Regions from separate parts of the Massilia sp. P2_C2 genome, predicted to be linked through region 1. Evidence: riboswitches for the same ligand, from Rfam matches in the RefSeq annotation. Region 1 holds a riboswitch; each other region holds the start of a gene.
The links. A riboswitch is a leader RNA that binds a small molecule or an ion and turns the genes downstream of it on or off. The one in region 1 is predicted to bind thiamine pyrophosphate.
Positions count from the first base shown of each region.

Region 1 (10,364 bases):
CAGCGACAGGCTCCAGTCCAGCGCCGGCGTGGCCCGGCCCTGCGCCGTCAGTTCGAGGCCGCGGTGGGTTTCCTTGCCGTTGCGGACATAGGTGTTGTTCGCGTCCGTGTACTCCAGGCCCTGGCGGATCTGGAACAGCGCGGCCGACAGGTTGATGCCGTTGTCCAGCGCGGCCTTGGCGCCGATCTCGACCTGGTGCGAACGCTGCGGCGCCAGCACCTGGTTCTCGTTCTTCGTCAGCATCGGAGCGACGCCGCCGTGCTGCAGGCCCTGGCTGATCGTGCCGTACACGTTCCAGTCGTGCGACGGGCTGAACACGAGGGCCACGCTCGGCAGCAGGAACGAATCGTCGCCATGCACGTAGTTCTCGATGTCGGGGACGTATTCGCTGCGCTTGATCTGCACGTGGCGCAGGCCCGCGTGCAGCGTGAGCTGGTTCGTCAGGCTGACGATGTCCTGCGCGAACAGCGCGCTTTCCTCGTCGCTGCGGCGCTCGAACACGGGGCCCGTCACGCGGTCGGCGGCGGCGTGCGGCGTCACGCGCGGGCTCCAGAGATTGCTGTAGCCGACGAGGTCGTAGACATAGTCGCCGAAGCTGTCGTGGCGTTCGGAGTACGACGTGCCGACCGTGAGCGCATGGCGCAGTTCGCCCGTCGAGAACTTGCCCTGCACCTGCGCCTGCACGCCCCACGGCGTCTTGCGCTCGCCCGTGCTCTGGTAGTCGTACACGTCGTAGTCGCCGTTCGAGCAGTAGCCCGGATAAAAGCCCGCGCCCTCGTTGCTGCAGCCGTAGGGGAAGGCGGTGAAGTCGTCGCGCTTGAACCAATGCTTGTTGCCGGAGACCGTCGCGAGCCAGTCCGGCGCGAGCTTGTACTCGAAGCGCAGGCCGAGGTTGCTGTCCTTCGTCGTGACGGGGCGCGTCCACGGCTGGTCGTTCAGCAGCATCCTGGCCGAGACACCGGTCGGCAGCACTTCGTTGCGGATCAGCTGGAAGCCGGGCGCCGTGATCTGGGCCTTGCGCTGGTAATCCATGTCCAGCTGCAACAGCGCGTCCGACGTGATCTGCCAGTCGAACGCGGCGGACACGAACTGGCGGTCGCCGTTGGCGCCGCGCACGTACGGGTGCAGGTCGGCGGCGGCCGCGTTGATGCGGTAGCCGAAACGACGGTCTTCGAAGCGGCCGCCCAGGTCGACCGTGCCGTACAGCGTGCCGCGCTCCGAGACTTCCACGGTGGCCGAGCGCAGCGGCGCATTCGTCGGGCGCTTCGTCACGTAATTCACGATGCCGCCCGGCGTGGCGATGCCGGCCGTCAGGCCCGCCAGGCCTTTCAGCACTTCGATGCGCTCCTTGTTTTCCAGCGGGATCTGCGTGTCGCCCGGGATCGCGAAGCCGTCCTTGCGGTAGCTGTAGTTGTTGTCCAGCGCGAAGCCGCGGATCGAGAACTGCTCGGCATAACCGACGGCGTTGTAGGCGTCCGCGACGGAGGCGTCGAAGCGCATCGCCTCGGTGGTTGAGCGGATCGACAGGTCCTGCATCTGCGTGCGGCCCATGGCGATGATCGAGGCCGGGGTGTCGAACAGCGAGGCCTCGCCGAAGCCGCCGACGCTGGCGCGGTCGACGGCGATAAAGCGGTTGCCCGTCACGACGACTTCGGCGATGGGGTGGGGGGTGTCCTGCGTCTGTGCGTGCGCGACGAAAGCTTGCGTGATGGCGCACGCGACTGCGGTGTACTTCAATTGTGATTTCATGGTCTGCTCAATTCGCGCGCCGATGGCTGCACGCTGCTTTTTTAAAAGCCGGAGCCAACTGGGGGAAGGGCAAACAAGGGGTGGAACTGCGTTGCGCTTTCCTTCGCTGGCATTATCCAGATCAGGTACGAAGGGTATCTCTCACCCGGAAGCGGACTTCCAGGACCCCTAGCGAAGGCGCGAGTGTAGCATAATGCGCGCCCCAACGTGGTGCATGTGTCAATAGACAAGCGGCCGTCAGGCCGGTTCGGGCACCGCCGCCGGGTGCGCCACGTGGGCCCGCGCGTGCAGCAGGTGGCGCTGGATGACGGAGCGGGCCGAATCACCGATCAGGCGCCAATGCTCGCGCCGCAGCGCCGCGCGCTTGCGGTGCTTGGACGGCATCTCGGACAGCGGCTTCACGTAGAACGGCAGGGCGATCAGATAGCCGTCGCGGCCCGGCATGGCCTCGCCGCCGAGGATTTTCCAGAAGCCGTCATACGCGTTGGCGAAATGTTTTTCGGGATCGGGATCGTAGGCGATGTGCGCTTCGCTGCGGATCGCGACGACCTTGTCCATGCCGAGCGCCAGCGCGATGCCCTGCATGGCGGCGAAGCAGAAGAAGCTGGGCGAGTTGTTCGGGAAGACGCGTTCGAACGCTTCGAACGCGGCGCCGGAATCGACCCAGCGGCCCTGGTTGCGCGCGATGAACGGGACGACGGGCATGTCGACGCCGACCATGTCGCCTTCGAGCCAGCTGAACGAAAGGCGGTGCAGGCATTTGCCGTCCGCGATCAGCGCGAGGGTAAGGTCGCCTTCGGCATTGCTGCGCGACGCCATCTCGAGCTGGATCATGAAACTGCTGCCGTCGGCCTCGTGCTGCCATAGCGGCAGCGAGCGCTGGCCGTAGACGGCGTCCATGTAACCGCCGTTGAACGTCGTTTCCTCGAACCGGTAATGGCTCAGCACGGCCTGCACGCGCTGGCGTGCCGTCAGGCCCTTGATCAGGTAGTGGCGGTGACTGAGGTGGTGGAACAGGTCGTCGTGCGCCTGTCCCGCGACGTGGTTGCGGTAGACGCCGAGTTCGCACAGCGCGCGGTGGTCGCGATAATGCGCCAGCACACGCAGGCTCCGTGCGACGCACAGCATCCACGACGACAGGTCGTATTGGCTCCGACGGGCCATCCAGTGTTTGGTCAGGTGAGCGAAAATCATGGTGCGCTCCGGATTCGTTATCGGTGGTTCATCTTGCCCCGCCCGCCAAACTGGCGAGCGGTATTGTTAAACTGAAACAATTAGTTTTAAAAACACAAGATTACTGCCGCCAATAACTGTTTCCCACTTTTTTTATTGTTGTCCTCATGTCTCTCTTTATTGATCTTTTGTCAGGCAAGTGCCAGACGCAAGACTAGCACGATTGCCGCGCCAAATATCGAAATCCTGCTCAATAATTGAGTCAGACCGAACAAGTTGAGGAGCGAGGCATGGTGTATGAACTTTTTTATTGGCCGAGCATCCAGGGGCGCGGCGAATTCGTGCGCCTGGCGCTGGAAGAAGCGGGCGTGCAATACGTGGACGTGGCGCGCGAGCCGGGAGGCATGGCGCGCATGATCGCGGCGATGGACGGTGCCGACCACCCGTCGTTCGCGCCGCCGTTCCTGAAGGCGGGCGACGTGACGGTCGGCCAGACCGCCAACATCCTGATGTTCCTGGGCGAGCGCCACGGGCTGGCGCCGCAGGATGCGCAGGGAAAATACTGGGCGAACCAGATTCAGCTGACGATCGCCGACCTCGTGGCGGAGTCGCACGACACGCACCACCCGATCGCCACGTCGCTGTACTACGAGGACCAGCGCCCGGAAGCCAAGCGCCGCGCGGCCGATTTCATCGACACGCGTATCCCGAAGTACTTCGACTGGTTCGAGAACATCCTCGCGCGGCCGGAGCCGAAGGACTATCTGATGGGCGACACGGTTTCCTATGCCGACCTGTCGCTGTTCCAGCTTGTCGCCGGCCTGCGCTACGCCTTTCCCAAGGCGCTGGCCCGCATCGACGCGGGCTATCCGCTGCTGGCCGCGCTGCACGACCGGGTCGCCGCCCGGCCCCGCATCGCGGCGTACCTGAAGTCGGAACGGCGCCTGCCGTTCAACGAGGAAGGCATCTTCCGGCACTACAAGGAGCTGGACAAGTAGGGTGGGCACCCCTGTGCCCACGCGTAACGCCAACGGGGCGCAAATGTCCGCGTGGGCACGAGGTGCCCACCCGACGGATCGTTTAGGCAGAGGCGGTTCCAGCAGAGGTTAATCCCAATGCGGTGCGAAGTCGGGATCGACGAGGCGTTTGCCCCGGTCGAGCGCATCGATGGCCGTAAGATCGTGCACCGACAGGATCAGGTCGCGCGCCCGCAGATTGCTTTCCAGGTTGGCCCGCCGCGTCGACGACGGAATCACGGCATGCCCACGCGCCGGCGCCCACGCCAGCGCTACCTGGGCCGGCCTGGCGGTCCTTCAGGCGGAACGTGCCGAGGCCCAGTTGTGGAATGGTGATGTGCATGTCGAATCCTTGAAAAATATGATCAATGCATGGCGGCGACCTGTGCCGCACGTACGGTGTGCGTGGTCGGATCGCGCCGGTCGAGCCAGCCGGCCAGCGTGGTGAGCAGGAAGGCGCCGCCGACGATCAGGCCGCCGCCCCATGCGCCCAGCGCGATGCCGACGTTGAACGCGGCGATGTTCAGGCCCGACGCCACGTCGACGGCGCCTGGCGCGTCGCGCTCGGCGCGGCGCACGACATAGACCTGCGGGCCCGGGACGTTGCCGAAGGCGACGGCGCCCCAGGCGAGCACGGTGACGAGGACGGCGACCTTGCTGGCGGCCGTGAAGCCGAGCACGAACAGCACGAGGGCCAGCAGCGCGAATACGATCTGCAGCGCACGCACGGGGCCCTTGCGGTCCGCCAGCCTGCCGCCCCATATGTTGCCGAAGGCGACCGAGACGCCGTACACGAGCATCACGAGGCCCACGCTGGCGGGCGTGAAGCCTGCGACCTGTTCGAGGATCGGTGCCAGGTAAGTGAAGGCGATGAACGAGCCGCCATAGCCCAGCGTCGTCATCGCGTACACGAGCAGCAGGCGCGGTTTCTTCAGCACGGACAGCTGCGTGAGCAGGCTGGAGGGCGCGCTGCCGGCGATGCCGCGCGGGACGAGCAGGGCGATGCCGGCGAACGCGATCACGCCCAGCAGTGCCACGGCGAGGAAGGGCGTCTGCCAGCCGAAGCGCTGGCCGATGAAGGTCCCGAGCGGCACGCCCGTCACGAGCGCCACGGTCAGGCCGCTGAACATCAGCGCGATGGCACTGGCCGCCTTCTCCTTCGGGACGAGGCTCGTGGCGATCGTCGAACCGATCGAGAAGAACACACCGTGCGCAAGGCCGGTGAGGAGGTCCCCAATGCTGGACGTGGGCGCGCTGGCCGCATTCGTCGCCGTGATCGACACGGGTTCGTTTTCCGGCGCGGCCGAACGGCTGGGGCAGACGCCGTCCGGCGTGTCGCGTACCATCGCCCGCCTGGAGCGGCAGCTCGGCATGACCCTCATCCACCGCACGACGCGCCGCCTCGATCTCACCGAGGAGGGCGGCTGGCTGCTCGGCCGCGCACGCCGCATCCTGGCGGAACTGGACGAGACGGAGAGCCTGGCCGCGCATGCGCGCGCGCAGCCGGCGGGCATCGTGCGCGTGAACGCCGCGACGCCCACGCTCGACCACCTGATCGCGCCGCTGCTGGCGGACTTCCTCGACACTTGGCCGCAGGTGCAGCTGGAGCTGACGAGCGGCGAGACGATCCGCCACCTCGCGCTGCGCGGTGCCGGGATCGTCAGCCTGTCCGACTTCCTCACACGCGCCGACGTGGCCGCCGGCCGCCTCGTGCCCTTGCTGGACGCCGCCGCGCTGCCCTGGACCCAGTCCGTCTGGGCCGTGTTCTACAAGCAGGGGGCGCTGGCGCCGCGCGTGAAAGCGCTCGTCGACTTCCTCGCCGAGCGCCTGGCCGCCGTGCTCGACCCCTGATCCATTCATCCACACGCAAAGGATCCACGCATGAACGAACATTCCACACTACAGACCCCCGATGGCGCGGACGTCCTGCGCCTCGCGGCATTTTCGGATGGCGACACGGGCGGCAATCCGGCCGGCGTCTGGATCGGCGCCGCGTTGCCGCCGCCGGACGCCATGCAGCGCCTGGCGCGGGAGGTCGGCTATTCGGAGACGGCGTTCGCGGCGCCGCAAGGGCAGGGGTGGCGGGTGCGCTATTTCTCGCCCGCGGCCGAAGTACCGTTCTGCGGCCACGCGACGATCGCCCTCGGCGCGGTGCTGGCGCGGCGCGCGGGCGACGGCGTATTCGCCCTGCACCTGAACGGTGCCGACATCACGGTCGAAGGGCGCACCGATGGCCCGCATGTTGCTGGAGCGCTACAGTCGCCGCCTACGTGGAGCCGCCCGGCCGATCCGGCCCTCCTGGCGGAGGCGCTGGTGTTGTTTGGTTACCACGAGGCCGACCTCGACCCGCGCATCCCGCCCGCGCTCGCCCACGCGGGTGCGGACCACCTCGTGCTGGCGCTCGCGAGCCGCGACCTGCTGGCCGCCATGCGCTATGACCAGGAGGCGGGCCGCGCATTGATGGCGCGGTATGGCCTGACGACGATCGTGCTGGCCTGGGTCGAGGATGCGCAGCGTTTCCATACGCGCAACCCGTTCGCCATCGGCGGCGTCCATGAGGATGCCGCGACGGGGGCGGGCACGGCCGCGCTGGCCGGCTATCTGCGCGACCTCGGGTGGCCGCACGGCGGCACCATAGCTGTCGTGCAGGGCGAGGACATGGGCATGCGCTCGCGCCTGCGGGCCGATGTCGGCCCTGTGCCGGGCAGTTCGATCCGTGTCAGCGGCACTGCCCGACAATTGTTACAAAAGCATGAAATGTGATCATGATTTCCTGAAAATTGAAATAGGGGCAAAAGGCATTCTTTTTCAACAAATAGGGACCCCCTGCAACGTTGATAAAGTTCAAAGCAAGTCACGTTTCTGAACATCAACTCAGGAGTCGCTATGGAAATGAATCTCCCCGGTGCGCTGCGCGCCAGCCCCGCACACACCGCTCTTGCCGGTAAGGCGACCGAACGCCTGCCTTTCACGATCCGCCGCGTGGACAACGAGGCCGACCTGTGGAAGGCGGTGCGCGTGCGCCATGCCGCGTACCACCGCCATGTGCCGGAATTCGCGCGTCAGCTCGTCCGCCCCGAGGCCAGTGATTTTGGCGACGATGCAATCGTTTTCCTGGCTGAATCCAAGCTGGACGGTACGCCGCTCGGCACGGCGCGCATGCAGACCAATCTCCACGAAACGCTGCACGTCGAGGAATCCGTCGCACTGCCGGAATGGCTGCGCGGGCAACCGCTGGCCGAGATGAGCCGCCTGGGCGTCGACAACGGCCGCCTCGGCCGCCTGGTCAAGACGGCATTGCTGAAGGCGGGCGTCCTGTATTGCCAGCAGAACGGCATCGCCTGGGCGCTGGCGACGGGCCGCGCGCCGATCGACCGCCAATACGAACAGCTGACTTTCGTCGACGTATTCCCGGACCAGGGCTTCGTCCCGCTGCGCCACGTGGGCAATATCCCGCACCGCGTGATGGCCTTCGACATCACGACGATCGAAGCACGCTGGACGGCCGCGCAACATCCGCTGCTGAACTTCTTCTGCCACATCCATCATCCGGATATCGACATCAGCGGCCGTGCCGGCGTGCGACCGCCGCAGCCGAGCGCGGGCCGGATCGGTGTTGCACAACCTGCATCGGAACAATACGAATTGGTTGCTTGATCAAATAATTGCATGACGGCACTACTGTAAAGCTGTATCCTTGCGAGACGATAACGACCGCCCGTAACGACGGGCCGCGATACCACCCTCGCAGAGACTCATGCAATCCACATCTCCCGGTCACCGGAACCTGCCGGGCTTGGCGCAGTTCGCGCTGGACCTGATGTTCCGGGCATTCGCCTACTATCTGATTCCGATCGCGATCGGCGTCGCTTCCATCGTGGCCCTGCTGTGCTGGGACAGCCAGTACGTGTCCGGCGGTGGCGATACGCGCGCCATCCGCGTCCTGCAGGAAAAAGTGCCGCTGAGCCCGGTCCAGGCCGAGGCCCGCCTGCACGACGGCGACGCCGTGCCGTATTTCGACACCCATTTGTCCGAGACGCCCGTCTGGTTCCGCTTCGACACGCGGCAGCGTGCCCCGGGCACGATCATCGCCGACGTCATCGAATTCCCGTCGCGCCACGCGGTCGACATCGCCTGCTGGGACGCGACCACGCTGCAGCCGCTCGGCTCGGCCACGCGCGAGCGCGGCACGCAGGCGCTGTACCTGACCAAGGCCGGTTTCGCGCTGCAACTGGCGGAACTGCCGTCCACGATCCTGTGCCGCGGCCGCTTTTCGGGACCGGCGCGGCTGAATGTACTGCAATGGCCGGAAGCGGCCTTCGACCATTCGATCGAGGATTACCACCGCAAGTCGGGCCTGCTCGACGGCGGCATGATCGTGCTGGCGCTGTTCGTCCTGATCACCGCGCTGATCAACCGGCAGCCGCTGTACGTGCTGTTCTCCGGCTGGCTGATCCTGAACCTGCGCATCGGCGGACTGTCGGCCGGCTGGGATACCCAGTGGCTGGGCATGACCGTGCCGCCGGAATGGATGCTGACGGGCCGTTCGCTGACCATCGCGCTGTACGGCGTGTCCACGCTCACGCTGTACCAGGAACTGTTCCGCGACGACCTCGCCGGGACGCGCTGGGCCATCCCGCTGCGCATCACGCAATGGGCGTGCCTGCCGCTGCTCCTCGGCGCCATTGTCCTGCCGTATGGCACGTTCCTGCCGATGCTGTGGGTGATCATGGCCTTCGGCTTCTCGCTGATGACGGTGGGTCTCGTCTCGATCATCCTGCGCTCGCGCAACCGCGTGGCGGGCTGGTTCGCGGCCTCGTTCGCGCTGACCTATGTGGCATCGCTGGCCGAGGTCGTGTCGGCGGCGCTCGGCATGCACCAGGTGCTGAACGTGATCAACAGCGTCACGGCGGCGCTCGCGTCCAGCCTGCTGGCCGCGCTGGCCGTGGCCGAACAGATGCGCATGGAGACGCAAAAGCGCCGCGAAGCCCAGGAAAAGCTGGAGCACGCCTACGAGGCGATGCCCGTCGGCCTGTTCACGCTCGACATGTACGGTAACTTCGAGAGCGCCAATCCGGCCATGCGCAGGATGCTGGGCATCACCGGGATCGTCGCCGGCCGCACGGCGTGGAAGCAGTTCTTTGCCGGCAGCCTGTGGACGGAACTGCTGGAACAGGTGCAGGCGAGCAGCCATGCCGAGATGCAGGTCGCGAGCCGCGACGGCGCCCAGCGCTTCATGGTCAGCGCCACCCTGGCGCGTGGCCGGATCGAAGCCGTGCTGCAGGACGTCACCGAACAGTACAAGGCCACCGAGCAGCTGCGCTTCATGGCCAACAACGATCCGCTGACGAAGGTCTTCAACCGGCGCGGCATCGAAAAGATGTTCGACGGCGCCGCGCAACTGCTGAACGCGGGCAAGCCGCTGGCGCTTGCGTACATCGACCTCGACCGCTTCAAGCTGATCAACGACCTGTTCGGCCACGCGGCCGGCGACGAAGTCCTGAAGCAGGTGTGCGAGCGCATCGAACTCACGCTGGCCGGCGGCCAGAAGATCGGCCGCGTGGGCGGCGACGAATTCGTGATCGTCATGCCCGACACGGCGATCCCGCTGGCGACACTGATCTGCCGCGGCATCGTCGAGCGCATCGGCGGCACGCCGTACCGCGTGGGCGACAAGGCATTCCACGTGCGCGGTTCCGTCGGCCTGATCGAAGTCTCGCCGGGCATGCCGATGAAGGATGCCGTGTCGACCGCGGACCGTGCCTGCCGCGAAGCGAAGGGCGGCCACAGCGACGGCCTCGTCGTGTACGAGCGCGGCTCGAACGCATTCCAGGAGCGCGCCAACGAACTGAACCTGGTCGCGCGCCTGTCCGGCCCGGACGCCACCGAGGGCATGTTCCTCGAAATGCAGCCGATCATGTCCCTGAACGCACCGTACGAATCGCTGAACTTCGAAGTGCTGCTGCGCATGCGCGAGGCGGACGGGCGCGTGGCCCCGGCCGGTCCGCTGATCGCCGCGGCCGAGAAGAGCGGGCGCGCGGGCGTGATCGACCGCTGGGTGCTGTCGACGACGCTCGCATGGATCGAGGACCACCTGCAATCCCTGAGCAACACGCGTTTCGTCTGCATGAATCTGTCCGGCGCGTCGCTCAACGACGAGCGCTTCGTGCAGGACACGCTCGACATCCTCGGGCGCTACACGCACGTGGCGAGCCGCCTGTGCATGGAGATCACGGAAAGCGTGGCGCTGCACGACCTGGACAACACGCGCCGCTTCATCGACCAGGTGCGCAACTTCGGCGTGAAGGTGGCGCTGGACGATTTCGGCGCGGGCTATACGTCGTTCTCGTACCTGAAGGAACTGCCGGCCGACGTGCTCAAGATCGACGGCAACTTCATCGTCAACATCAACGCCCATCCGGCCAA
Region 1 covers NZ_JBFUDR010000196.1:870-11,233, reverse strand. The annotation lists gene AC1DYX_RS20645 (TonB-dependent siderophore receptor) at 1-1,749, opposite strand, end outside; TPP riboswitch at 1,831-1,929, opposite strand; gene AC1DYX_RS20640 (DUF535 family protein) at 1,987-2,943, opposite strand; gene AC1DYX_RS20635 (glutathione S-transferase) at 3,213-3,920, shown strand; partial or broken gene AC1DYX_RS20630 (aldo/keto reductase) at 4,029-4,229, opposite strand; gene AC1DYX_RS20625 (MFS transporter) at 4,304-5,221, opposite strand; gene AC1DYX_RS20620 (LysR family transcriptional regulator) at 5,175-5,789, shown strand; gene AC1DYX_RS20615 (PhzF family phenazine biosynthesis protein) at 5,820-6,701, shown strand; gene AC1DYX_RS20610 (hypothetical protein) at 6,825-7,595, shown strand; gene AC1DYX_RS20605 (putative bifunctional diguanylate cyclase/phosphodiesterase) at 7,696-10,364, shown strand, end outside.

Region 2 (7,406 bases), on a different contig from region 1:
GTGCCGTACCAGCCGATGTTGGCGGCGCCGATGCCGGACGTGATGTGGTCGTAGCCGGGGGCGATGTCGGTCGTGAGCGGGCCGAGCGTGTAGAACGGCGCTTCGTGGCACTGTTCCAGCTGCAGGTCCATGTTTTCCTTGATCAGCTGCAGCGGCACGTGGCCCGGGCCTTCGATCATCACCTGCACGTCGTGCTTCCACGCGATCTGCGTCAGTTCGCCGAGCGTCTTCAGTTCGGACAGCTGGGCTTCGTCGTTGGCGTCGTAGATCGAGCCGGGACGCAGGCCGTCGCCGAGGCTGAACGCGACGTCATAGGCCTTCATGATTTCGCAGATCTCTTCGAAATGCGTGTACAGGAACGATTCCTTGTGGTGGGCGAGGCACCACTTGGCCATGATCGAACCGCCGCGCGAGACGATGCCGGTGAGGCGGCTTGCGGTCATCGGCACATAGGCCAGGCGCACGCCGGCGTGGACGGTGAAGTAGTCGACGCCTTGCTCCGCCTGCTCGATCAGCGTGTCGCGGTAGATTTCCCACGTCAGGTCTTCGGCCTTGCCGTGCACCTTTTCCAGCGCCTGGTACAGCGGCACCGTGCCGATGGGGACGGGGCTGTTCCGGATGATCCATTCGCGCGTCTCGTGGATATGCTTGCCGGTGGAGAGGTCCATCACGGTGTCGCCGCCCCAGCGCGTGGCCCACGTCATCTTCTCGACTTCCTCGCCGATCGACGACGTCACGGCCGAGTTGCCGATGTTGGCGTTGATCTTCACGAGGAAGTTGCGGCCGATGATCATCGGCTCCGATTCCGGGTGGTTGATGTTGTTCGGCAGGATGGCGCGGCCTTTCGCGATCTCGTCGCGCACGAATTCCGGCGTGATCTCGCGCGGGATCGCTGCACCGAACGTCTGGCCCGGATGCTGGCGGCCGATCATCTGCGCCATGCGCTTGCCGGTGGGGCCGGCGGCTTCCAGCGTGGCGAGGTATTCCTGGCGGCGCAGGTTTTCGCGGATGGCGACGTATTCCATCTCGGGCGTGATGATCCCCTGGCGCGCGTAGTGCATCTGCGTGACGTTGCGGCCGGCGAGGGCCCGGCGCGGCTTGCGCTGCAGGTGAAAGCGCAGCTCAGCCAGTTTCGGGTCGTTCAGACGTTCGACGCCGTAGTGCGACGTCGGGCCGGACAGCTCTTCCGTGTCGCCGCGTTCGCGGATCCAGCCGGCGCGCAGCGGGTCGAGGCCGGAGCGGATGTCGATGCGGGCTTCCGGATCGGTGTACGGGCCCGAGGTGTCGTAGACCCAGATGGGCGGATTCGGTTCATGGCCGAACGACGCCGGGGTGTCGGACTGGCGGATTTCGCGCATGGGCACGCGGATGTCCGGGCGGCTGCCCGTCACGTAGACCTTGCGGGAATTGGGAAGCGGCGCGACTGCGGCGGCATCGACCGTGGCGCTGGCGGAGAGGAATTTCGGATCGGCGTTCAAGTGCACTCCTTGTTGGTCACTGAAGATCGGCGATCCAGCTGAAGGAGGTGCGGAGAAACGGGCAGGCGAACGTGCACGCGGAACTCTGTAGCTTCCCTTCGCTGGCATTATCCAGATCAGGTTCGGAGGGTATTTCTCACCCACGCCGTCGACGACGGCGCAGGACCCCTAGCATGGTTGCCGCGGCCGGTGGCCGGGCGACGGGACGGAGTGTACGCAGGTTTTTCGGAATTGGCAAACGGGAAAGCGGTTGTGGTTTGGTGCATACTATTGACTTGCACCCAGAATTCCACTCCGCCGAAGCGATCCATGGCCAAACTCACACATCTGCTCATCTATCCGATCAAGTCCTGCGCCGGCATCGCCGTCCGGTCCGCCACCGTGTTCGAATCCGGCCTGTCCGCGCTGGGCGTGCACGATCGCGAATGGATGCTCGTGACGGAAGACGGCCGGTTCCTCACGCAGCGCGAGTACCCGCGCATGGCGCTGATCCGCCCGCTGCCGGACGACGGCCAGCTGCACGTGCGCGCACCCGGCATGGATGAGCTGACCTTGCCGCTCGCGTGGGACGAGACCGCGGCCAGGCGCGCGGTGACGATTTGGGACGACACGGTCGACGCGGCCGATTGCGGCGACGCGGCGGCCACCTGGTTCTCGGCCGTGCTGGGCACGCCGTGCCGCCTCGTGCGCTTCCACCGCGACGCCGTGCGTCCGACCAGCACCAAGTGGACGAACGGCGTGCCGGCGCAGACGCGCTTCGCCGACGGCTATCCGCTGCTGCTGATCGGCCAGGCATCGCTGGACGACCTCAACGCGCGTCTCGTCGCGGCCGGCCGCCACCCTTTGCAGATGGACCGCTTCCGCCCGAACCTGGTCGTCGACGGCCTCGACGCCTGCGAAGAAGATTTCCTGGCCACGCTGACCGTGGGCGGCGTCGAGATCCGGCCCGTGAAACCGTGCGCGCGCTGCCCGATCCCGTCCGTCGACCAGGCTACCGGGGTGCCGGGGCCGGATCCGCTCGACATCCTGCAGACCTACCGCGCGAATCCGCGCATGGAAGGTGCGGTCTGCTTCGGCATGAATTGCATCGTGGTGGCCGGGGCAGGTGGGGAGGTGCATCTCGGGCAGGAACTGGAAACCGAGATCGCGTTTTGACATTCGCGTGGGCACGGGGTGCCCACCCTACGGCCGCCCACATACGTAGGGTGGGCTCCCCGAGCCCACGCGTGAGATTAGCGATGTGTTGGCATTGCGTTAGTCCAGGCTCGCGAGCATTTCGTAGGGGTAGATACCCCGTCGATGCCCATCGCTGAACGCCAGGTTCAGCGCATAGGCCCCCACCGGCTCGATCGCCGCCAGCCGCACGGCGTCATCCGCTTCCACCGTGGCCCCGGCCCGGCGCAGCGCGCGGCATTCCGAGCACGGGCAGGCCGCGCGCAGCCGTGCGTGCGTGAGCGCCGCCATCCTGCCGTCAGGCCAGCGCAGCGCCAGCACGCCCCGCGCCGCGTGATTCTCGATGGTCTCGGGCACCGCCGTCATGCCGCGGCCTCGATCTGCTGGATCGCGAGCCGCACGGACTTGCGCACTTCCGGATCCGGATCGCTTTCCGCCTGGCGCAGCGCGGGCAGTGCGGCGGGTGCGCCGATCTCGCCCAGCGCCAGCGCCGCTTCCTTTCTCAGGTTGCTGATCGTGTGCGTGAGTGTCGCCACCAGGCCGGCCAGCGCATCGCGGCTGCGCAGGCGGCCCAGGCTGCGCGCGGCGCGCAGGCGCACCTGCCACCAGGCGTCGTCCAGCGCCGCGATCAGCGCCGGAGAGGCGTCGGTGAGCCGCAGCTTGCCGAGCGTCGTCGCCGCTTCCTCGCGCACTTGCCAGGCCGGGTCGGACAGGGCCGCAAGCAGGGCGACCAGCACCTTCGGCGTCTGTTCGGCAAAACCCAATGCGCCGGCCGCCGCGCGGCGCACGTCCGGCACCGGATCCTGAATGGCCAGGCGCGTCAGCGCGTCGACCGCATCCTGCCGTTTCAGGTAGCCCAGCACGGCGACGGCTTCGCGCCGCACGAGCGGATCGGCGTCTTCCAGCGCCGCCAGCGCGGGGTCGAAACTGCCGGCCACGCGCAACTCGCGCACGCCGCGCAACGCGGCCGCGCGCACGAACGGATCGTGCGTGTCGATGAAGGGCAGCAGCTCGCGCGCCGACGCGGGCAGCTTCAGTTCCGACAGGCTTTGTGCCGCGGCGGCCCGCACGTCGGCGTCCGCGTCCGACAGCAGGCGCGCGAGGCCGCGCACCGCGGCCGGCGACTCGAAGGCTTCCAGCGCGCGCGCCGCTTCCGCGCGCACGGCGGCGGCGTCGTCGTCGAGCGCAGCCAGCAGCAGGGGTACGTGGGCGTCGCCGTCCAGGTCGGCCAGGTCGAGCAGGGCGATGCGGCGCACGGTGGTGTCAGCGTCCTGCAGGCGAACAGCCAATGCAGCGAGTTCGGGATCGTCGTAAAAATCGGAAGTCACGGTATGTCCTTGCAGGGTTCAGGGAGGCCCCAGTGGGCTCAGGCGCGCCAGCGGCGTCACGCTGGCCTGCGGATGCAGCAGGTCCAGGCAATGGCGTTTCAGGCGCGTGAAGTGGCTCGACGTCATGACGTCCGGGTGGCGCGGACGTTCGAAATCGAGGCGGATCTCGTCGATGATGCGGCCCGGGCGCGGGCTCATCACGAGGATGCGGTCGGCGAGGAACAGCGCTTCGTCGATGTCGTGCGTGATGAAGATGATCGTCGTGTTCACGCGCGCCCACACGTCCAGCAGCAGCTCCTGCATCTTGAGACGCGTCTGTGCGTCGAGGGCGCCGAACGGCTCGTCCATCAGCATCACGCGCGGATGGTTGATGAGCACGCGCGCGATCTCCACGCGCTGCTGCATGCCGCCCGACAGCTGGACCGGATAGCGGTCCTCGAAGCCCGCCAGACCGACGAGTCCGAGCAGCTCGCGCGCCCGTTCGCGCCGCTCGCGCCGGGCGATGCCCTGCATCTTGAGGCCGAAGGCGACGTTGTCGAGCACCTTCTTCCAGGGGAACAGCGTGTGTTGCTGGAACACGAGGCCGCGGTCCGGATGCGGCCCGGACACAGGCGCGCCATCCACGTGGATGCTGCCGCGGCTGGGCGTCCAGTGGCCGGCCAGCGCGCCGAGCAACGTGGATTTGCCGCAGCCGGACGGCCCCAGCACGCAGACGAATTCGCCGGGCGCGATGGACAGCGAGACGTCCTGCACGGCGTCGAACGCCTGGGAACCTTCGCCGAGGCGGATGCGGAGGTTGTCGATCTCGATGGCGCCGCCCTGCGCCAGCCGCGCGCTTTCCAGAGACGTGGTCTGGTTCATCGTTTTCTCCTTTGCATGTGGTACCAGGGCATGGCGAGATCGCCGAGCTTCTTCACGAGCGCGCTGCTCCCCATGCCGATGACGCCGATGAACAGCATGCCGACGACGATGTCCGGGTAGTTCTGGATCGTGTACGCGGCCCACGTGTAGTAGCCGATGCCGAACTGGCCGGAGATCATCTCCGCCGTCACGAGGCAGAACCACGCCGTGCCCATGCCGATCGACAGGCCCGTGACGATGCTGGGCGCGGCCGCCGGCAGGATCACTTCCGTGAAGATGGTCCAGCGGCCGGCGCCGAGGCTGCGCGACGAGGCGACGAGACGCGGGTCGGCGCCTTCCACGCCGTGGATCGTGTTCAGGAGGATGGGGAACAGCGCGCCGATGAACGTGATGAACACCATCGACAGCTCGGACGACGGGAACATCAGGATCGCCAGCGGGATCCAGGCGACGGCCGGGATCGGGCGCAGCACTTCCAGCGGCGGCAGCAGCACGTCTTCCAGCCGGCGCGAGCGGCCGATGACGAGGCCCAGCAGGATGCCGGCCACGCCCGCCGCCACGAAGCCGGCGAAAACGCGCCACACGCTGGCCTTCAGGTGCAGGACCAGCTTGGGCGATTCGAGCAGCGCGGTGGCCGCGTCGAGTACGTCCTTGGGCGACGGCACGTTCTGGAACGTGACCAGGCCCAGGTCGAGGTGGTGCGTGGCGGCCCACTGCCAGGCCGCCACGCAGGCGACGAGCGACAACGCGCGCAGCAGCAGGCGGCCCGCACGGCGCAGCAGGGCCGGATCGATGGGGCGGGTGGCGGTGGACTCCATGATCAGATGGTCTTGCCGCCCTTGAGCGTATCGAAGTCGACGACCTTGCCTTTCACCTTGGCCGCCTGCGTCTGCGCGTCGGCCTTCAACAGGTAGGCGCTGACGTCCTTGCCGTTGCCGTCGACGACGAACCAGGCGTCGCCGGCCAGCAGTTTCAGGCCCGAGCCCTGGTCGTGGGCGTACACGGTGCGCACCTTTTTGCCCGCCTGTTCCAGCTTGCGCAGTTCGGCGATCGCCGTCGTCGCGCTCGCGTAGTGGCGCACGAGCGGCTCGCCCTGTACCCAGATCTGCGTCAGGTGGCGGAAGTCCGTGATCGGTTTGCCGGTGACGGCATCCTTCGCCTTCAGCGGCAGCTTGTCGTAGTTCTTCAGCTGCTTGTCGTAATCCAGCCCGGCCTGCCTGAACGCCGAACGAAGATAACTGTCGTCGATGAAGCTGTCGACGTCGATGTCGGACTCCGTGCGCTTCAGCAGGCGCAACGTCTCGATCGAGGTCTTGACGGCCTGGCGGTATTCCGGCTTCCACGTGAAGTCGCGCGTCTGCAGGCCGAGCGGCCCGTGGAACAGGTAGTTCACCTCGGCCTCGATGCCCGTGACCCTGGCGATGAGCTCACTGTATTTTTCCGGCTCGGCCGCGATCAGGCGGTCCGCTTCGATGGCGGCGCGCAGGTAGGCGACGACGACTTCCGGATATTTTTTCGCATACGCCGCGTCCACGAGGCTGCCGTGCAGGGTGGGCGCCTGGGCTTGCGAGCCGTCGTAGATCTTGCGGGCGAAGCCGCGGTGCGGGAACAGTTCGGCGAACGGGACGAAGTCGGCGTGCGCGTCGACCTTGCTGCCCTGCAGGGCGGAGCCGGCGACTTCCGGCGCCTGCGTCGTGATGTTCACGTCCTTGTCCGGATCCCAGCCCTGGGCCTTCACGGCGCGCAGCAGCATGCCGTGCGCGGTGGAGGCGAACGGCACGGAGATCGTCTTGCCCTTCAGTTCCGCCAGCGATTGCACGGGCGAGTTCTTCGGCACGACGATGCCGTTGCCGGAACCGAGCGTGCTGCCCGACAGGACGGTGATGAAGATGCTCTTCTTGCCCGCCTTGGCGTGCGCCGCGCCGTTGAAGGAGCCGGGGAAGTCGGCCATCGAGCCGATGTCCAGCTTGCTGGCCACCATCTCGTTCGTCAGCGGGGCGCCCGACGTGAAATTCTTCCATTCGATGTCGTACTTGACGTCCTTGTACTTGCCGTCGTGCGGCAGGTATTTTTCCAGCAGGTGCAGCTCGCGGATCAGCAGGCCGCCGGTGGCGCAGTTGATGGTCGTGTCCTGGGTGCCGATGGCGACGCGGATTGTTTCCGCTGCGTTGGCGCTGCCGAACGCGAGCAGCAGGGACAGCGTAACGAGTTTGTGGTGCAGTTTCATTCTTGTTGTTCTCCAGTGGGTTCAGCGCAGCAAATAAGGAATATCGACGTGGACGGCACCGGTCGGGCAGTCCTTCTCGCAGGGCATGCAGTACCAGCATTCGTCGAACTTCATGTAGGCCTTGCCCTTGACCATGTCGATGGCCAGCACGTCGAGCGGGCACACGTCCACGCACACGGTGCAGCCCTTGTGCGCGATGCATTTGTCTTCGTCGACGGTGACGGGGACGCTGGTGATGTTGATGGTGGTCGGCATGGGTTCTCCTGATCAGGCCGCGAGGGCTTCGGTCTTGTGCACGCGCAGGCGGCGGTAGGCGTCCTTCTCGCTGTCGTCGAGCGG
Region 2 covers NZ_JBFUDR010000013.1:33,394-40,799, forward strand. The annotation lists gene thiC (phosphomethylpyrimidine synthase ThiC) at 1-1,478, opposite strand, end outside; TPP riboswitch at 1,555-1,658, opposite strand; gene AC1DYX_RS03070 (MOSC domain-containing protein) at 1,788-2,633, shown strand; gene AC1DYX_RS03075 (DUF971 domain-containing protein) at 2,733-3,017, opposite strand; gene AC1DYX_RS03080 (HEAT repeat domain-containing protein) at 3,014-3,979, opposite strand; gene AC1DYX_RS03085 (ABC transporter ATP-binding protein) at 3,998-4,840, opposite strand; gene AC1DYX_RS03090 (ABC transporter permease) at 4,837-5,658, opposite strand; gene AC1DYX_RS03095 (ABC transporter substrate-binding protein) at 5,661-7,067, opposite strand; gene AC1DYX_RS03100 (4Fe-4S dicluster domain-containing protein) at 7,089-7,322, opposite strand; partial or broken gene AC1DYX_RS03105 (FAD-binding protein) at 7,335-7,406, opposite strand, start outside.
Region 2: linked by a shared signal. The riboswitch ahead of thiC (phosphomethylpyrimidine synthase ThiC) and the one ahead of AC1DYX_RS20645 (TonB-dependent siderophore receptor) in region 1 are both predicted to bind thiamine pyrophosphate.

Region 3 (10,708 bases), on a different contig from region 1:
TGTCGCAGCGTCTTTTATCGAATTCGCGCAAGGAAGACACCGTGGCGCGCCTGGGCGGCGACGAATTCATCGTCCTGCTGGCCGACGTGCACAGCCTGACCGACGCGCAGGGCCCGGCCGCCAAGCTGGTCGAGGCGCTGTCCGAACCGTTCTTCATCAACGACCTCACCTTGCAGCTGTCGACGAGCATCGGCATCAGCCTGTATCCGGACGACGCCGAGAACGTCGTCGACCTGATCAGCATTGCCGACTACGCGCTGTACGAAGCCAAGCGCGCCGGCAAGAACCGCTACTGCGCCAACGGCAGCGCCGCCCGCCAGGCCGCGCTGGCCGTCAAGCCGGCCATGCCGACGCCGGCGCCCTCGCCGGCCGTCCTGCCTTCGGCGGAGCTGGTGCAGCACCGCTGACGCCAGACCTTCAACCAACCACGCCCGTAGGGTGGACGGGTCTCCCGTCCACGCGGTGATACGCACAGTCAAAGTCGTCGAGTACGTGAGCGGAGCCACGCGGTGATACGCACAGTCAAAGTTGTCGAGTACCTGAGCGGAGCCGTTCGTTGGACGCGTGGAGTCATTGAGTCCGGGGGACTCAATGACAAGCCGTCCACCCTACCAAAAACAAACGGGCGCGGCCTTCCACGGCCGCGCCCGTCCGGGATCCAAAACGCGGTTCAGGCCGCGCCAGCCGTCTTCTCGCCCCCCGGCCCGAGGGCCCGGCAGCCGATGGCTTCCTGGTTATGGGCCTCGATGGCGGCCGCGTTCTGGTGGTCCGAGCTGGCATCCACCTTTTCCGGCGGCACCTCGATGCGGGTGATGCTGGACGCGACGGAGACCGGGTCGCTGGCCGGAAACGTCATTTCCACGGCTTCGTCGAGCAGGGTTTCCTTGGCGACGGCCTCGCGCGGTTCGGTTTCGGCGCTGGCCATCGTGCGGATCGCGCGTGCCCATTTGACGAGTTTCAGGTCGGCCAGCTCGGCGATGGTGTTGATGCCGAACGCATCACGCAACGCGTCCGCCTGTTGCTGGGTGACGTTCCGCAGTGCGGTCACCGGCTGGTTGACCAGTTCCCGGAAACATTTGTCATGATGGGAATCATTTACGATGATCTGAATATTCATGTCTGTCCTTTCAAGTTGGCGCCTGGTCCTTCTCTGACATGGTTGGCGCAGACACGTTTTCAATATCGCACAGGGTCTCGACGCGGTATGTGCGGCAGCGAACGATGCTGCCCGGTTGCCGCGCACGATTGAAACTGGGTATTACCGGGCCGTGCTATCATGACGTATTGCAACAGTTTTTATCAATTTATTTTGCAAAGCGGCACGCTCTGCTATTCTGCCGAGCTTGTGAATACGTGTACCTAGCCTGTACAAAACGCCGTGTCCCACATCGATAAACCAAAGATTCTCGTCGTCAACGACGATGCCGCCAGCCTGCTTGCACTGACGAGCCTGCTGGAACAATGGGCCGACGAAAGCAATTACGAGGTCTTGTCGGCGCGCTCCGGCCAGGACGCGTTGCGTCAGGTGCTCCGGCACGATTTCGCCGTCATCCTGCTCGACGTCAACATGCCCGGCATGGATGGCTTCGAGACGGCCGAAGCGATCCACCAGCGTCCCCGCTCGGCCGATATCCCGATCATCTTCGTGACGGCCTTCCTCGCCGACGAGATCGACCGGCTCAAGGCTTACCAGCGTGGCGCCGCCGACTTCATGTTCACCCCGGTGATCCCGCAGGTGCTGCGCGCCAAGGTGCAGGTCTTCGTGGCGCTCGCGACGAAGAACGAACAGCTCAAGCGCCAGGCCGAAAAACTGTCGCAGCGCACGACGGAACTCACCGCGACCAACAAGCGCCTCGTGCGCGAGATGGAAGAACGGCGCGCGGCCGAACGCAAGAGCAGCGCCAAGGATGAATTCCTCGCGATGCTGGGCCATGAATTGCGCAACCCGCTGTCGGCCATCAGCAGCGCCGCGTCGCTGCTGGGCATGCCGGGCGTCGGCGCCGAGTCGATCGCACGCGCACGCCTGATCATCCAGCGCCAGAGCCAGCATTTGTCGCGCATCGTCGACGATCTGCTGGATCTGTCGCGTGCCATGTCGGGCAAGATCCTGTTGTCGCGCAAGCGGCTCGACATCGCGACGCTCGTGTCGAGCTGCCTGGACACGTTCCGCGCCACCGGCCGCATGGCCGGCTACGACATCGACGCACGCCTGGCGCCCTCCTGGGTCGACGGCGACCCCACACGGCTCGAACAGATCACCAGCAACCTCATCGATAATGCGCTGAAGTACACGCCGGCCGGCGGCCGCGTCGCCATCACGGTCGCGCAGGACGGTACCGACGTCGTGTTGCGCGTGAGCGATTCGGGCGTGGGTATTGCGCCCGACTTGCTGCCGCACGTATTCGACGTGTTCGTGCAGGGCGCGATCTCGATCGACCGCTCGCAGGGCGGCCTTGGCATCGGCCTGTCGCTCGTGCGGCGTCTCGTCGAACTGCATGGCGGGACGGTCAGCGCCAGCAGCCCCGGCACGAGCAGCGGCAGCACGTTCGAGATCCGCCTGCCGCGCGTGGAGGCCGCAGCCGCGGACACGCCGGCGCGCGCCCGGCCACACGAAGCCGCCAAGCCGACGGTGCTGCTGATCGAAGACAATGACGACGGCCGCGAGATGATGGCGACGATGCTGGAGTCGTTCGGCTATCCCGTGCTGCAGGCCGGCGACGGCGTGGAAGGCGTGCGCCTGGCGTGTGCCCACAACCCGGATGTCGCCCTGGTCGACATCGGCCTGCCCGGCATCGACGGCTACGAGGTGGCGCGCCGGCTGCGCGAGGATCCGGCCGCACGTGCCATGCGGCTGATCGCGCTGACGGGCTATGGCCTCGAAGAAGACCAGCGCCGCGTGCTCGACGCGGGCTTCGACCTGCACCTCGTCAAACCGGTCGAACTGAACGCCCTGCTCGAGCAGCTGGGCGCCGCGGCGGCGCGGCCGCGCGAAGGCGAACCGGTACCGGCCCCGGCCTCGTCGGCCGCGGCCGGCTGAAGCGCGCCGTTACAGCGTATCCATCAACTCCTGCTTGCGCATGGCCATTTCCTGGCCCAGCGCGAGCAGGTCGAGGCCGCTCTTCTTCACCTTCGCGAACATCTCTTTCTCTTCCTCCTCGACGTGATGGTCGACCTGCTCGCCGAGGACTTTCACTTTCGCGTCGAACAATTCATCGTCCGGCTCCATTTCCTGCAACTGCTTGATGAGATCCTTCGCCGCGGCATGCTCGACGATGGCCTCTTCGACCAGGTCCTCGGCGTCCTCGACCTGCGCGCTCACGGCCGGATAAAAGATTTCCTCTTCGATCGTCGTGTGGGCGATCAGCGCCTTGCAGATCTTTTCCTTCAGCTTTTCCTTGCTTGCCCTGGCGCGGTCGCCCAGCTGCTCGAATTGCTCGAACATCTCATGGACTTCGCGATGGTCCGCGGTCAGCAGGGCAATGGCGTCCTGGCCCGCGGCCATGGCGTTCGACTGGGTGCCGGCCTGCGCACCGGATTGCGTTCTCGTAGTCATCTTGGGCTCCTTCTTCACTAGGGTTTTGGCATCGGCCAGAGCCCTCAGCTTCGCGCGGAATGCAACACCGCACTGTACGGGAACTCACAAAGACGATTCCTGCGCCGCCCCGGCCCAAGCTGTTGTATCATCCAGAGAAACATAATTTGGTTGCCTCCATGAAAGTTTCGGAACCTCATCCGCCGGATTCCGGGGAAGACAGCCAGCATGCGGCGCGTGCCGCCGAGCTGGCCGAACTCCTGGCCCACCTGACGACCTGCTGGGACGAAGACCGGCGTCTGCTGGCCCGCCGGCTGCACGACAGCCTCGGCTCGTCGATGACGGCGCTGACGATGCATCTCGGCCTGCTCGCGCAACACCTGCAGGAGCAGCCGCAGCGCGATCGTGCCGCGCAGATGAAGCAACTGCTGAACAACATTATCGAGACCAACCGCAAGATGCAGTTGGCGCTCTGGAACGACAAGCTCGAATTCCTCGGGCCGAAGGCGGCCATCGCGGAGCTCGTGCAGGAATGGGGCCGCGAACACGGCATCAAGGCGCGCGCCAGCATGCCGGACGACGATGCCGACTACAGCCGCGCCCAGGGCGTGGCGCTGCTGCGCTGCGCCGAGGAAGGCCTGCGCAACGTCCTCAAGCATGCGCAGGCGACGTCCGTGGACGTGATCCTCGACGACGATGGCGACCAGGCCATGCTGACCGTGCGCGACGACGGCGTGGGTCCGGGCGCGGGCGTCGCCCCTTCCCTCAGCTGCCACGGGCTGCGCATGCTGCGCGAGCGTGCCCGCGTGCTCGGCGGCTCCCTCACCCTCGGCCCCGGGCCGGACGGCAAGGGGTCGGCGCTGACCCTGATCCTGCCGAAGCAGAACGCCTGATTTCTTCCGCCGCAGCTTAAAACCTATTCGTAGGCACGAACTGGTCGGCGGGCGGGGGCAGGCCCCGCCACACCAAGCCGCTTGCAATGGGCATTTACGCCAGACGGCCCGTCGACACGGGTCAGCAATACCGCGACCTCCTCGCCACCCATACGTGCTGGCACGATAGACCATGTCGCTTCCTTCTGCCAGCTCGACAACAGCGGCTCCCGCCTGTGTCAGCGCCTGGGTCCGTTCGCACACCAAGGCCATGACGCTGCCGAGACTGACACCCATCTTCACGATTTCGGTGTAGCGGGAGCGAGTCACCTGGCCGACATTTTCTCGACAGTATGCGCGATAAATTGATCTGCCGAACAAGGGGTATAAGATTGACAAGAATCATATATATTTTGTCAGCATTTATTTACTGACGACATCATTGGACGGGGGCGTTGATGACATCTCACACCATTCTGCTTGCCGCGGAGGGCGGCACGGTTCGTGCAATCCTTGCAAGCCTGTGTCTCTTCTCCGCTGGCTGCTCCGATTCCACGACCGTCGATTACTACTACAACCACCAGCTTGAGGCACGCGAAAAGCTTGCGTCCTGCCATGAAGAGCCACTCGGCGTGCGGAGTTCCGAGGCCTGCATGAACGCGGTCCAGGCTGTTCGGAAATGGGCCAAGACAATGCAATAAACATCGCTCATTTGCACTCCGCAAGCTGTTCACTTTCCGACATACCGAAAAGCTTCCGGCACTTGATCACTGCAGTCATCCCTGCCTCGGAGATGTCGCGCAATACACAACGCCCAAGGAGCATATGATGTTCGGGTTTCGGAATCGCTGTCGGTATGTTGAACGGTATCGTTAGGGATACCTAGTGCAATTTGACGATCGGCGTCGTCCTGCGGATCAGGAAGCGCCCCAGCGCCATCAGGCCCGTGCGCAGGGATCCGAGCACGGCCTTGTGGTGCAGCAGGTGCAGGCTCATGTACATGATGCGCGCCATGAACCCTTCCACGAACAGGCTGGCGCCACGCAGTGAACCCATCAGGTTGCCCACCGTGGTCTCGCGACCGATCGACACGAGCGAGCCGTAATCGCGGTACACATAGGGCTCCAGCGGCGGCGGATGGCCGCCCGTCAGGTTCATGAACGTCTTGACGAGGTAGTCGGCCTGCTGGTGCGCCGCCTGGGCGCGCGGCGGCACCGGTTTGCCGTTGCCGTCCGTGCACGCGGCGCAATCGCCCAGGGCCCATACGTCGGCCACGCCTTTGACGCGGAGATGCGCATCGACTTCGATCTGCCCGCCCTTGGCGACGGGCAGGCCCAGCGCGCCCAGGAACTCGGGCGCGCGGATGCCCGCCGCCCAGACGCACAGGTCGGCCGGGTAGACATTGTCCTTGCTGTCGTTGACCTGGTGCCTGTCGATCCGGCTGACACGGCAATCCGTGACGACTTTGATCGCGCGCTGGTCGAGCAGGCGCGTGGCCGCCGTCGACACCCGTTCGGGCAGCGGCGCCAGGATGCGCGGCGCGCCCTCGATCAGCGTGATGCGCACGTCGCGCTGCACCTGCAGCCGGCGGAAGCCGTAGGCGGCATAGGCGCCGGACGCTTCGCGCAATTCCGCCGCCAGTTCCACGCCCGTGGCCCCGCCGCCGATGATGACGATGTCGAGGCCGGCGTCAGGACCGCCATCTTCCTTCTGCTGCTCGGCCTGTGCGAGCAGGCGCAGCAGGCGCAGGCGGAACCGCTCCGCGTCCTCGGTGGCATTCAGGGAAATCGTGTGCTCACGCGCGCCGGGCACGCCGAAGTAGTTCGACGTGCTGCCGACCGCGATCACGAGCGAGCGATAGCCGAGCTTGCGTTCCGGCAGCACTTCCTCGCCATCGCCGGGCCCAACGACGGCAGCGATCGTCAGCCGTTTTACCCCGGTGTCCAGCGCCGTCATGGCACCGTACACGAAGCTGAAACCGCGATCGTGCGCCAGCATCTGGTACGACAGGCCTTCCTGGTGGATATCGAGCGTACCGGCTGCCACCTCGTGCAGCGACGGCTTCCACACGTGGTACAGACGGCTGTCGACCAGCGTCACCTTGCCGGGTCCGAGTTTGCGGCCCAGCTTGCAGGCCAGTTCCAGGCCACCCGCCCCGCCGCCTACGATCACGATATCGCTCTGCAAGCCTGCCTCCGTGGATAACGCCCGTCTGTCGGGCTCGCAGAGCAGTTTACTACGGGGCGGCGAAAGGCCCCGTCACGGATCAGTCGCGGTCGTGGCCATGGCCATGGCCGTGGCCGTTGCCGTGCCCTTCGCCATGACCGCGGCCATGTTCCCAGCCATCGCCATGGCCCCGGCCGTGGCCCGGACCGTCGCGGTATTCCACGCGCTCGACGACGCGCACCTCACGCGGACCGCCCTGGTAACCCTCGCGGTAGCCGCCGAAATGCTCGCGGTAGCGCGGGACATAGGTGTTCGTATACCACTCGTCACGGACGAACAGCACCGGACGGCCGCAGGCGCCGTAGCGGCCGCAGAACTTGGCCCAGTGCTTGCGATGCCCCGGCGGCACGCGCAGGTAGACGGGTTCGGCCACATACTGCGGCGCGGGCGCGATGATGACCGGCTGCGGCGCGTACACGACGGGACGCGGCACGTAGTCGCCGATGTCGATGCGGCCGTAGAAGCCGGGCTGGCCGACGCTGACCGATACGTTGGTCTGCGCCAGGGCGGGGAAAGCGGCGGCGCACAGCGCCACGCCGAAGATCAGGGATTTCATGATGACCTCGCTGTGAATGGATGATTCGAGTTTATCAAACGAAATGTCATGTGCAATTGGCTGCAACAGATGCTTACATAGTCGTTGCGTGCAGGATACGACACACCGGGCCATAAACGTTCCTTTGCGGCAAGTGCACGGTTACAATCGCGAATCATATTCCATAGGAAGGCTTCTGATGTTCGCGAAACACACCGTGCCGGCTGTTGCAGCCCTGCTGGCGGCTGGTGCCGCCAGCGCCCAGGTTGGCGCCACGGCCGATATCGGCACCACCGGCGTGGGCGCCCACGTCGTCGTGCCCATGACGACCCAGCTGAACGGCCGCTTCGGCGCCAACTACCTCAAACACGACTTCGACAAGACGTCGGATGGCGTCGACTACAACTTCAAGGGCAAGCTGCAGACGTTCGACATCCTGGTCGACTGGTACCTGACCGAAGGCGGCAGCTTCCACCTGACGGGCGGCGCCGTCTACAACGGCAACAAGTTCGACGTTCGTGGCAAGCCGAACGGTAACGGCACGTTCAACATCAACGGCAACCTCTATACTGCCTCCGACGTCGGCATCCTGAGCGGACGCGTCGACTTCCGCAAGGCCGCGCCCTACCTCGGCATCGGCTGGGGCAACGCCCTGGCGCAACCGGCCGGCTGGCACGTCACCACGGACCTCGGCGTGTTCTACCAGGGCAGCCCGAACGTCCAGTTGGCCGTCAGCGGGTGCACGGTGTCGTCGACCGTCTGCAACAGGCTGGCCCAGGACGTCGAAACCGCGCGCCGGAAACTCGGCGACGACACGAGTTCGTTCAAGATCTACCCTGTCGCGCGCATCGGCATCGGCTATCGTTTCTAAGCGAGGGCGGCGCACCGCGCCGTGCGGCGTTCCACAGAAACGACGCCACGAGCGTTACCCCTGAGTGAACCTTCCGCACCTATCAGGATCAAACTGGTAAGCACCATAAGTACGATCACCAATAGTACGATCACCAATGGGCCGTCAGTCAATCCATACCGCAGACATATCACGTTCGCGAAAACCAAGCGGACACGAACGAGGGTTGCGGGGGGCGCAAACGAAGCGCATTTTGCGTTTGGCGTGACGGTCAAATCGGTTTGCATCGGCTCGCATCCGGCGCCTTAACGGCGCAGTCTGCGCTACCCGTGGCGAGTCCGGCGGCAACGTCGGGCACTGCCGCCGAGATTTGTATGGCGGGAGGCGGGGAAGTGACGCCTGTCAGATACGAACACGGTCAGCAGGACGGTTCGGGGCAGGAAGAGAACGGTGTACACTTATATGCACACCTTTTTTGAAAGCAGGGCCTATGAAATCGCATCGTGTGCGCTGGAGCCTGCTGCTCCTTGCCTGCCTCATGATGGTGGCCTGCCACGACCGGCGCGAACCGGTGAAACCCACCGTTACGCTGGCCGTAGCCACCGTCGCCGCCACGGCCTGACCGCGCGCCGCGCGGCACGCCACCCGATCCGGCCGCGCCCGCGCGCCGGCGGGCTCGCATTGTCCTTTCTCCGTCCGCTTTACCGCCACGTGCTCGTCCGGTTAGAATCGTCCCTGCCATAAGGCAACGCTAGGGGTCCTGCAGCCGCATCGCGGCGCGGGTGAGAAACACCCTCTGAACCTGATCTGGGTAATGCCAGCGAAGGGAAGCGGATACGGTGTCTCGCCGTTCTGGTCCTTTCGCGGGTGCCCGTCACCACGACGCCAACGAGGAGCGGCATGCACTGTCCTGTTTCCAATCATTCCTTGCGCCTGACGCCATCCGCTGAGGCGGTGCGGCAATGAACGTCATCGTCCTGGGTGCCGGCATCGTCGGCACCGCTACCGCATGGTATCTGCGCGCCGCGGGCCACGACGTGACGGTGATCGAACGCCAGCCCGGTCCCGCGCAGGAAACGAGTTTCGCCAACGGTTGCCAGATCTCCGTGTCGCATGCGGAACCATGGGCCACGCCGGCRGGCCTGCTGAAAGTCATGCAGGCGCTCGGCCGCGAAGACGCCCCGCTGCTGTTCCGCCTGCGCGCCGACCCGCTGCAGTGGCGCTGGTGCCTGCAGTTCGTGCGCGAATGCGCCCCGGGCCGCGTGGCCGCCAACCTGCGCCGAATCGTCGCCCTGGCCGACTACAGCCGGCGCAGCCTGCAGGCGCTGCGCGCCGAGACGGGCATTTGCTACGACCATCTCACGCGCGGCATTCTCCACTTCTATACGGATGACAAGGAATTCGACAGGGCCTGCCGCGCGGCCGCTGCGATGCGCGACCTGGGCTGCCCGCGCATGACGGTCGACGCCGACGAAGTCGTGCGCATCGAACCGGCGCTGGCCCCGGTGCGGCGCAAGCTCGTGGGCGGCGACTTCACGCCCAGCGACGAATCGGGCGACGTGTACCAATTCACGACGCAGCTCGCCGCCCGCGGCGCGGACGCCGGCATCCGCTACCTGTACAACACGACGGTCACGCGTCTCGTGCCCGACGGCGACGTCGTCCGCGCCGTGGAAATCATCGACGCCGACGGCCGGCACGGGCTGATGCACGCGGATGTCGTCGTCGTCGCCCTGGGCAGTTTTTCCGTGCAGCTCCTGGCCCCACTCGGGATCCGGCTGATGATTTATCCGGGCAAGGGCTATTCCGCCACCTACCCCATCGTCGACCCGGACGCGGCGCCCACGGTATCGCTGACGGACGATGGCCACAAGCTCGTGTTCTCGCGCCTGGGATCCCGGCTGCGCGTGGCCGGCACATGCGAGCTGAACGGCTACAGCCGCGACCTGAATCCCGTGCGCTGCGCCGCCATCACGCGCCGCGTGCGCGCCTTGTTCCCCGGCGCCTGCGACTACGACGCCGCGACGTACTGGGCCGGCCTGCGGCCGCTGACGCCGTCGAACGTCCCATACGTCGGCCGTACCCGCTATGCGAACCTGTACCTGAACACGGGCCACGGCACGCTCGGCTGGACGATGGGCTGCGGCTCGGGGCGGGCCATCGCGGACATTGTTTCGGGCCGAAGGCCGGAAATCGCCCATAATTTGCAATGCTGACAATTCGCAACTTTCGGTAAACTTTACACATCTCCAGATTGTCACAGATTCTCATCACGCAAGTCTTTGATTGCGCTCAAAATGTGTGCATAGGAACGCTCCTTGCATACATAGTAATTGCAGTATCCGATCGTTATGAAACCGAAAAACGAATCCAGGAGCTACGTGATGAAATCTACTGTTCCGAGATTGGCAGCAACCGCGGCACTTCTAACCAGCGCAGCGCCGGCCTTTGCAAACCTGGTCTACCAGACTGGTGCCCAGCAAACCGGCACCGGATTGGGCGCCGTGAACACTGTCGTGACCGTGCAGGACAACGGCAACGGAGCGCAACAGAACGGCACCGAATCGGGCTGCGTCACCTACACCGGCGGCAATCCGGCAACCCCGGCTGAAACTTGCCTGTTGAGCTTGCAAGGCGGAGATAACACCGCCGGAAACGCGGGCAACAATACTTATCTGCTCAGCGACGTCACC
Region 3 covers NZ_JBFUDR010000083.1:10,676-21,383, forward strand. The annotation lists gene AC1DYX_RS12230 (response regulator) at 1-407, shown strand, start outside; gene AC1DYX_RS12235 (hypothetical protein) at 671-1,117, opposite strand; gene AC1DYX_RS12240 (response regulator) at 1,379-3,037, shown strand; gene AC1DYX_RS12245 (hemerythrin domain-containing protein) at 3,047-3,553, opposite strand; gene AC1DYX_RS12250 (sensor histidine kinase) at 3,712-4,425, shown strand; gene AC1DYX_RS12255 (EexN family lipoprotein) at 4,863-5,105, shown strand; gene AC1DYX_RS12260 (NAD(P)/FAD-dependent oxidoreductase) at 5,287-6,591, opposite strand; gene AC1DYX_RS12265 (hypothetical protein) at 6,671-7,186, opposite strand; gene AC1DYX_RS12270 (hypothetical protein) at 7,365-8,036, shown strand; gene AC1DYX_RS12275 (hypothetical protein) at 8,506-8,637, shown strand; TPP riboswitch at 8,759-8,861, shown strand; gene AC1DYX_RS12280 (D-amino acid dehydrogenase) at 8,978-10,231, shown strand; partial or broken gene AC1DYX_RS12285 (hypothetical protein) at 10,400-10,708, shown strand, end outside.
Region 3: linked by a shared signal. The riboswitch ahead of AC1DYX_RS12280 (D-amino acid dehydrogenase) and the one ahead of AC1DYX_RS20645 (TonB-dependent siderophore receptor) in region 1 are both predicted to bind thiamine pyrophosphate.